Regions from separate parts of the Heyndrickxia vini genome, predicted to be linked through region 1. Evidence: predicted binding sites of a transcription regulator. Region 1 holds the regulator's gene; each other region holds the start of a gene.
What was found. The regulator LexA, encoded in region 1, represses DNA repair genes until DNA is damaged. The targets are predictions, from matches to a motif close to CGAACATATGTTCG.
Positions count from the first base shown of each region.

Region 2: the regulator LexA is predicted to act here: its motif matches at 1,916-1,929, upstream of I5776_RS08635 (Y-family DNA polymerase).
Region 3: the regulator LexA is predicted to act here: its motif matches at 1,902-1,915, upstream of I5776_RS14460 (YhjD family protein).

Region 1 is NZ_CP065425.1:2,430,111-2,433,401, forward strand. Features, by position in the region: gene tkt (transketolase) at 1-182, opposite strand, end outside; gene I5776_RS12135 (DUF896 domain-containing protein) at 365-598, opposite strand; gene I5776_RS12140 (YneB family resolvase-like protein) at 709-1,350, opposite strand; gene yneA (cell division suppressor protein YneA) at 1,358-1,678, opposite strand; gene lexA (transcriptional repressor LexA) at 1,843-2,466, shown strand; gene I5776_RS12155 (peptidoglycan recognition protein family protein) at 2,673-3,291, opposite strand, start outside.
Region 2 is NZ_CP065425.1:1,737,961-1,741,251, reverse strand. Features, by position in the region: gene I5776_RS08645 (SPL family radical SAM protein) at 1-111, opposite strand, end outside; gene I5776_RS08640 (YolD-like family protein) at 204-536, opposite strand; gene I5776_RS08635 (Y-family DNA polymerase) at 533-1,801, opposite strand; gene I5776_RS08630 (SDR family NAD(P)-dependent oxidoreductase) at 2,403-3,200, opposite strand; gene I5776_RS08625 (MBL fold metallo-hydrolase) at 3,215-3,291, opposite strand, start outside.
Region 3 is NZ_CP065425.1:2,881,804-2,885,094, reverse strand. Features, by position in the region: gene I5776_RS14475 (M48 family metallopeptidase) at 1-411, shown strand, start outside; gene I5776_RS14470 (IDEAL domain-containing protein) at 449-685, opposite strand; gene I5776_RS14465 (competence protein ComK) at 875-1,441, shown strand; gene I5776_RS14460 (YhjD family protein) at 1,497-1,880, opposite strand; gene I5776_RS14455 (S9 family peptidase) at 2,112-3,291, shown strand, end outside.

The sequences.
Region 1 (3,291 bases):
CGATCCCTATTAAACCATTCTGGATTTTTTGGGTTATGGTTCATAATTCTAGTCCAAAGTGTGTATGCCATCGGTGCAGCACCCATAGGTAATCCAGGATGACCTGAATTGGCTTTTTCAATTGCATCAATAGAAAGAGTTCTGATTGTGGTTACTGCTAATTGGTCTGTATTATCAAACAATTTTATACATCCTCTCTATCATATATAGTCCAATATTAATATTAAACATGTTTATATTATAACTCAACTAAAGAAAAGTATAGTTTTTTATCTTTTTAATTTCATGTTGAACTAACCGCTTTTTTAATAAAAATGAAAAAAGGCTGATTGGTCAGCCTTATCCATAAAGGTTATTTAATTATTCAATGGAGTCTTTTCTTCTCTTGAATACTGCGAACTTTTTGTGGTGTTACGTCATTTCCTTCCGGATCAATGACACGAACAGTTTCAATTGTGTTTTTCATAGAAGAACGAAAACTTTCTAAATACTCACGTCGAAGACGGGATTGTTCTTTCGCTTCCTCTTCAGTTAGTCCTTTTTCTTTAGCTTTTTTCGATAGTGCATTGATTCTTGATATTTTATCTTTAGAAAGCATATAGCTACTCCTTTTCTGTAGAAACTACTATCTTTTCCAGTAGAAGATACAGTAATAGTACTAGATAAATACTTTGTTATCAAGAAAAGAGCTTAAGCTTCCTTCTATAGTTATTCTTGCTTTATATATTCTTGATATCTTCTATGCACAGTTGCTTTTGAAACATTATATCCAAATCCTCTTAGTGTTGCTGCTATTTCAGCGAATGTTAGGTTATTCTTACGTAAACGGACTATTTCGTCTATAGGCATATCCTTGCGATCACGTCCTTGAACATTTCCATGTTCTTTTAAATTCAATTCTGGCCGATAACCTTTTTCTACTGCACGTTTCATTCCTCTTTTTATTTTTAAATTATGTAATTTTCGTTGATATTCTTCTACCATACTAACAATATTTAAAACCATAGAATCAGATTCTGATAATTCTAATTCCCCCTGATGGGAAATACTATATACTTTAATACCTTCCTTAAAAAGACAGTGCAAAAGAGCAATTTTTGCATTACCTCTGCCTAATCTCGTCTCATCTTGAATTAATAATGCATCAATGTTTCTTTCTTTAACAAGATCAAGGATTTCTAAAATCCCCGGACGATCTAAATGATATCCACTTTCTTGATCATGAATCACTTTAACAAGATCGAACCCACACCTTTTAGCCATCTCCACTAGTTCTGCCTCTTGTCTTTCAAGTGATGTTTCTTGCGTATGTTTTTTTGTACTTACACGACAATAGATTACTGCTTTCATCATTTTATTACTCCAAATCTAATGCATATTGATTACTATCATCCAACTGTTTTTTCGTTTTAATAGGGATTATAATTTTTTCTCCAGCTTTTATATTACTACTAGTTAAATGATTTTTCTTTGTTACCCACTCGATGAACTCATTTGGATTCATTGAATGTTCCTTTGAATAAATATGAGCAATTTCCCACAATGATTGCCCTTTAGTTACGATAACTTCCTGATAGTTTTTGTCATCTATAAAAGAGTTCATCGCATATAATCCTATAACCATTGATAAAACAATTAATATAATAACATAAGAATATTTTTTCCATAGAATAGTCATATTATAAAACCACCTTCGAATGTATGTTCGTTTATTATTTTTATTATAATGCGAACATTTGTTTCAAGTCAATAGTTTTTTCGAACTTATGTTTGTATAGTTGGAAAAGAAATGCTATAATGGAATTAATCTAAAAGATACGTTTAATAGTCGGGGTGTATATGATGACAAAACTTTCAAAAAGACAACAGGATATACTGGATTTTATTAAGCAAGAAGTTAAATCAAAGGGATATCCACCATCTGTTCGTGAAATTGGTGAAGCCGTCGGACTAGCCTCCAGTTCTACTGTCCACGGTCACCTATCAAGATTAGAAACAAAAGGATTAATCCGAAGGGATCCTACTAAACCGAGGGCAATCGAGATCCTCGATTTTGAATCGGAAAACATCCCTAAACAAAATGTCGTGAATGTTCCTTTATTAGGTAAAGTGACTGCAGGTATGCCTATTACTGCTATTGAAAATATCGAAGAGTTTTTCCCATTACCAGAACAATTAGCACCCACTGATGAGAATATCTTTATGTTGGAAATTGTCGGTGAAAGTATGATCGAAGCTGGTATTTTAGATGGTGACTATGTAATTGTCCGTCAACAACAAACCGCTAATAACGGGGATATCGTCGTTGCAATGACTGAAGATGATGAAGCAACAGTGAAGCGTTTCTTTAAGGAGAAAGACTTTTTTCGGCTTCAACCAGAAAATTCAACAATGGCTCCAATCATTTTAAATAATGTCTCTATTTTAGGCAAAGTTATTGGTCTATACCGTCATATCATTCATTAAGTAAAATCTCCAATATAAAAACATCCAAATTTCATTTAAATAAAACGAAATTTGGATGTTTTTTCTTTCAAATCGTCACTTGCAACGAATTTTCCAAATAACTCTTTAATGGACTAAAATAAGCCCCTCTCGTTTGAGAAAGGGCTTATTAACATGATGTAAATCATGCACTGATTATATTATGTGCAGGTTGCAATCAAATTATACTATTTTATTACTGCGCCAGTTGATGGTGCCGCATAAATGTTTACTTTACCAAAATCATCCGTCTTAATCGTATAGACATCCTTTTGCGGTTCTCCCAAAATATCGTATGAAAGACCTCCAAATTTCTTAGGATTTAAAAAACCCACTTCATTTCCTTTTACTGGTGCTTTATCGAGAGGGTAAACTCTCCAACTTGAATCAGTTCTAGGAAGATACACTTTCTTAGGTTTAGGTTTGGAGGCTGATCCCGGGTGGGTTTCATTCTTAGATGCACCTTCTAACTTCACATATTTCGGCGAAGCAGTTATATAGTATACTGCACCTTTACTGTTCTTAACTTTGTACATATACTCATTGCCCACTTTTACTTTCTGGACAACTTCCGGAAATCCATCTCCTTTACGCAATATACCAACTTTATAATTGGTATCAAATGTTGCTTTCGAATAGAAGTTTACTCCATCCGAACCGCCATAAATACTTTCAACTCTTTTTCCTTTAAATGAACTGTCATTTGATGGATCAGGTATTGTAGGATTTGGATTTGTTTCAGGTTTAGAAGGAGAAGCACCTGCCTTCACCTTGTCTAAAAAGTCTTCCCAAGTAATCCCCTTTTCT
Region 2 (3,291 bases), 690 kb from region 1:
AAAGGCACACCCACTATAAGGATTCAATGAATGTGTAAATCCGACATCTAAATAACCTTTTGCTTCTGTAAGGATTTTTTTAGAAATTATTTCTTTCATTTCAATCTTCACGTACTTTTCTCCTCTCTTTGGGTTTATCTTAATATTAAAAATGAGGGAAAAGCTTCTTTATTGTATGATAAACCTCATTCAGTACCTACGGTTTAATCTTTAATTTGTACATTTGTTACCTGATTAAACTCTATATATTCAATGTCTTCATTCATTGCTTCAATCTTAATTTTTTTTTCTAAAGAATCCATTTTAATTATTTTTCCAACAATTCCCCTTATAAATCCATGTTCAAAAATAGAAAACTCTACAGGTAATTTAAATTTCTGTGCGTACTTTATTTTTTCCTCAAACTCCTGAATCTGGTATTCGTCAAGTAATGGTTTGTCTAGCCGTTTTAGATCTACAGACATATCTTTTAACATTTTTACATGCTCTGGTAGCATTAGTGAGACCCATTTTTTATTCCCTCTGTCACGAATCATGCTTTATGTCCCCCCACAAGTGCTGAACGTTTTAAAGCGGTCCCGGCTTCAGTGAAAGAAACCGCCCTCAAGACCGCTGCTGAACCAAACTTATCTCTGATCTTATCTACAACATATCCTAAATCATGTAATTTTGTTTTGTTAGGCTCAAACAAATTTAATTGTAATGTTGAATCATCAACAATATTAGAAAGAGATATAGATATTTGGCGAACGTTCTTTCCGGAATAAAATTTATGGAATAACATTAAACATACTTTATAAATGGTCATCGTTACGTTCGTTGGTTCATCGACAGTATAAGACCGATGAAAGCCACCGCCAAAATCAGCATCACTATATCCAATGCCTAAACTAATGGTTCTCCCCGCTTTTTTTGAGGTCCGAGCTCTACGTGCGACTTCCTCGCACATTTCTAATAGTACTATTTTGATTTCATGTTCCTCCTTATAGTCACGCAGTAGGATTTGACCTTTCGCAAAACTAATTTGCCCTTCGATGATAGGAGCTCCTAATTCAGATAAATCGATTCCCCAAGCATGATGGTAAAGCTGATTTCCCATAATGCCAAATTCCTTTTCCAATAACTTTAAATCATATTTTGCCAAATGACCGACAGAAAAAATCCCCATTCTATTTAGCCTATTTTCAATTCTTCTTCCTATCCCCCACATTTTCCGTAAAGGGGATACTGTCCAAAGTTTGGTTGGAATATCCTCATAAGTCCATTCCGCTATTCCATCCTTTACTTTTTTAGATTCCAAATCTAGCGCTAGTTTTGCCATAAGCATATTAGGTCCAATGCCAATCGTGCAAGGAAGCCCAAAGGTGTCGAGGATTTGCTTTTTGATCATATGCGCAATTGTTTTCGAGTCACCGAATAATTTTTTCAGTCCATCTACTTTAATAAATGATTCATCTACACTATAGATATGGATATCTTCCATAGGTGCATACTTATTAAAAATTTTTATTAATTCAGTGGAAATTTGTAAATATGTTGACATTTGAGCTTCAACAACTTGGATTCTATTGTCATCGGGAATATCAAACATACGAGAAGATGCTGGTTTAATGCCAAATTCCTTTTTTAATTTCGGCGAAGCAGCGAGCACAATACTTCCTGATTGCTCTTTGTTTCCAACCACCGCTAAATAGCATTCCATAGGGTCTAATCCCCGCATAACCGCACTGCAACTTGCATAAAAACTTTTCATATCGATACACAGTATTTGATTCTGCGGGAGTTCATCGTAATCAATCATTACTAAGCCCCTTTTCTATGGTTCTTTACAATGATTTATTTTAGAACCTTTTTTCAACTATATAATCTCCCTGCAAACAGGAACGTTCGTTCTTATTATATGTATTATTTTATTCGAATATACGTTCGTGTTCAATCATCAGTTTTTGGAAATTAGGAAAAAAGTCCGTCATTCATAGCTGACATGGATTATTTAAAATAAGCGGAACTTCTCCGGCTATACTGCAGAATAGAGCTTGATTTAGGGAATATAAGCGGAGAATCTCCGATTAAGCAAAGCAATATTACCCATTTTCACATTTTTATAATCAATAGTCGGAAAACTTCCGTCTATTTAACCTATTGTCAGTGCTATTTTCTATTTAAGGGAAATTTCTCCGCCTATTTATCAAACTCGTTTTGGCATCTTAATGCACTTATGGTTTTGTGAAAAAAAGGCTTAGAGATGTATTATCTCTAAGCCTTTTTGACTGTGAAGTTTATGTGATTTGCTATTTAATTTGGTCTGTGATTTAGACATTTGAACCTCTAAAAAAGTTTTTCTATTTCCATATTTATTTCTACTCACATAAAAAACCCGAATAGTAATCCGGGTTACATCCTTACTTTTTGAAAAACGCCTTTCTCCCTAACCGTTCTACCGTTCGGGGAAATAAAGTATAGAAAATACTCCCTACATTCATCCAACCGGGCGCATTGATTTCCCTGCGTTTTGTCAGCATGCTGTCAACAATGTTCTTCGCTAACTTTTCCGGATCCAGCATAAATTTTTCAACACTTTTTGCGTAAGTTCCAGATTTATCAGCTACATGAAAAAAATTAGTAGCAATTGGGCCGGGATTGACCGTTGTCACAAAGACGTTATATGGGGACAATTCCATCCTTATGCTATTAGAATATCCAATAACAGCGAACTTTGTTGCAGCATAGACACTTGATTTGGGAGTGGCCATTTTCCCAGCTTGGGAGGCGATATTAATGATATGTCCAGATTTGTTCGTTCGCATCGATGTGAGGACCTCTTTCGTACAGGCCATTAGTCCAACAACATTCACATCAAACATTCCTTTAATATCGGTCATAGAGGCTGAATGTGCCTCTTCAAAAACACCGTACCCCGCATTATTGACTAATACATCAATGTTTCCAACTTCCTCCCGAATGTTTTGAAAAACACCTGGAATCTGTTCATGGGAGGAAACATCTAAAAATTGAATGCTACATCTCACCGAATACTTTTCTACTATGTTACGTTTCATCACCTTCAATTTTTCAATATTGCGGGCAAGAAGGACGAGATTGGCCCCATTTTTTGCACATTTGTAGGCAATCTGTTCACCTAGCCCCCCCGATGCACCTGTAATAACAATAGTTTTGTTATGAAGACGATGATTCGTCATATCGTTCACTCCTATTACATACTAAAATAAGCGATACCTTCTTCATTCACCACTTTCTTGATTGCATCTTTTGAGAGCAAAAAGTCTAATT
Region 3 (3,291 bases), 450 kb from region 1:
CATATTTACTTTGGCATTGCAGGCTACATTATCCTTACTGGAATCGGCCTATGGATAACCGCATGGGTGATGAATAGACTAGTTCGGAAAAAAGGAACAGAGTTGAAAGTTACAGCTGTTTCCAGTTTAAGTTCACTCCCATTATTTTTATTAATTACTTCCGTTTTACTTTTTGCTGCGAGTCCGATTACGAATTGGGTATCGCGTTATGAGGAAATGCGGGCAGATCGCTATGGAATGAAAATGACCGATGATAAAAAAGCGGCTGTTCAAACATTCCATGACTTAACGAAATCCGGACTTAGCCAAGTAAATCCACCATATCTGGTGAAAATTTTCCGCTACGATCATCCGACGATGCTGGAACGGATAAGGATGGTTGAAGATTTTAAGGAAAAGAACAAACGTTAAAAACACAAGCCCTCTAATAATCATTAGAGGGCTCTAATCATGAACCGAATTGTTTTTCCAGTTCCTTTAATTCATCTGTTAATAATAAAAATGCTCGTTTGTCTTTGCAGTCTAGAGCAAGATCAATTTTTTTTACTATTACTTCTTTCCTCCGAGTTAACAGCAATTCATTTAAAATCATTTCTGCATAAATTTCTGCCATAAATTTTTCATTTTTTATTTGTGTCATCGCATACGCATTAACCATCTCTGTGTAGGATTCTTTTTTCTCCATCGATGATCACCTCTAACCTTTTTTTTAGTGTAAAGGTATTTACACTAAAAGTCAATTGAATACTTTGAATATTCCGATAGATACTTTTGGAAATACTTTAGTTATTTATAAATAAATAGTGCCAAAATTGTAAATTTACATTATAATATGTATATATTTAACTATTTTTGTTGAAAAGGGGAGAAAAAAGTGTCAGAAAAAATAATTGAAGAATTTGAGATTTCACCATTTACTATGGCAATTTTGCCGATCACGTATGGATCAAAAATTTATTCGGAAATAATAGAAGTTGAAAATCGGTGCATATCACCATTTAAACCACTAGAAATCGTGAAAAATAGTTGTGAGTATTATGGGGCTTCCTATGAAGGTAGGAAAAATGGGACAAGACGCCTTATTGGAATTACGCATAAAGCACCTATTATGGTTGATCCTTACTCGTCTATTTACTTGTTTCCAACCACATCTCCTATGAATCCGGATTGTATATGGTTTTCACTTAATCATATTCTTCACCACGAACGATCATCATCTAATAACACCTTAGTTACTCTTCGTAATAAACAGACGTTAGAAATTCCAATCTCCTTCAGTTCATTCACCAACCAATTGCGAAGGGCTTCGCAGCTGCAAATAAAATATTATCAACATATAGAAACTATGGATAATAAATATAAACGTACCGGCTTTTATTTAAACATGGAAGCTTCAGAGCGAAGAAGGGAATATGATTACAAAAGATTTTTAGAGGAATAGAAGCCTAGTTGATGAAGAAAAAGCAATCTAACTCTAATGATTGCTTTTTTCTTCATTAGGCTTTCATTATATTTAAATCGTTTTGAAATCTTTGAAAAAGATAGTATTTCATTAATTCCTCTGATCGATTTCGCAGTCTTGGATTAAAATAATTGTGCTCTTCCTCATAACCTTTATAAAGAAACATATACATTGTAAAGGCATCATCCGATTTTATTTTTTCTACTTTAATTTGCTGCTGTTTCATATAACGCTTCACACTGGCTAATTCTTTTTGGATACATTTCATTGTTTCCTCAATCCATTCAATATATGGATTTTTAAGTTTGAATGGGCTACTATTAATAATTTCCAAATCGCGATTTAATACAATCAATATCATCGGTAGATAAATGGCCTTCTCAATAATATTTCGGTCATTTTCAGGTATTTTTGTCATTGGATAGTCCTCCTTTTTAAAAGAACATGTGTTCGTATATATTTTACGCGTGATGATCAAAAATTTCAAGTTAATTATGACGGGTAGTTTCTCCATAAAAATGCAGATTATCGACACGATTATCAAAAAATTGAAAAATAAATGCAGGTATAATGTTTTGGGTGGCGAAATAAATAGGTAGGGTATGTATTAATATATTAAATTCGATTGAATACGTGGAAGGTGATTTGAATGGCAAAAAGCGGTATCCAAGCTGAAGATTTATACGAGTTGAAATCAATAGTAGATCCACAATTTTCTCCAAATGGGAAGGAAGTTGTATTCGTACAAACACATATCGAAAAAGAGAAAAAGGATTACGTATCAAATTTATTTTATTTGAATTTACATGATAAACAGGCAAAACAATGGACATTCGGTAACCATCGCACACATTCTCCACGCTGGTCCCCAAATGGAAATGAGCTTGCATTTGTATCGACAAGGGAAGGGGAATCACAAATTTTTGTTCTTTCAAAATTTGGAGGAGAAGCGAAGCAAATCACATTTAGCAAAAATGGAGCAAGAAACCCTGTGTGGTCTCCATGCGGCAAGAAAATTGCCTTTTCAGTTGTCATTGGAAAAGAGGAAACGATCAATGATCAAGCAAAAGAAGAAAAGGCGGAAGATAAAGAATTAAAGCCGTTAGAAGTCGAAAAGATGAAATATAAGTCTGACTCAAGTGGTTTTTTGGACCTTACACAATTTTCACATATTGGAATGGCGAATCTTGAAACAGGAGAAATTGAACAGCTAACAAGTGGTGATTACCATCATTCACTTGATTCGTGGTCCCCGGATGGAAAATATGTAACCTATCTTGCCGATTTTTCTGATGATAGTGATGAATCGTTTATTTCAGATGTCTATTTATTTAACCTAGAAACAAAAGAGTCGATTCCGGTGACGAAAGGAACGGGGAGTTTTTGGCAAACATCTTGGTCGCCTAATAGTCGTTATTTATCATTCCAAGGCAATGAGCAGGAATTTAAAAATGCTACTCATAGTAAAGTTTGGATATATGATTTACAGACGAAAGAACTTAATTGTTTCACAAGCGAAATTGATGCACCGGTAGGGGATTATGCTGTTGGCGATTTTCAGCAGGGAGCGGTTTTGCCAGGTGTGCAGTGGGCAGAAGATAATGAAAGCTTTTATTTCGTCATTTCAGACCATGGAAACACGATTGTCTATTATGGAAATATATCGGGAGAAATTTATCCAGCATTGCATGACAAGCAACATGTTTATGGGTTTTCATTAAATCCAAAAGATCATACAGCAGTAGTTGCGATTAGTACAGCAACAGAACCCGGTGAGTTATATTTCGTTAATTTACAAAACGGTCAAAAAGAACAACTAACATTTGTAA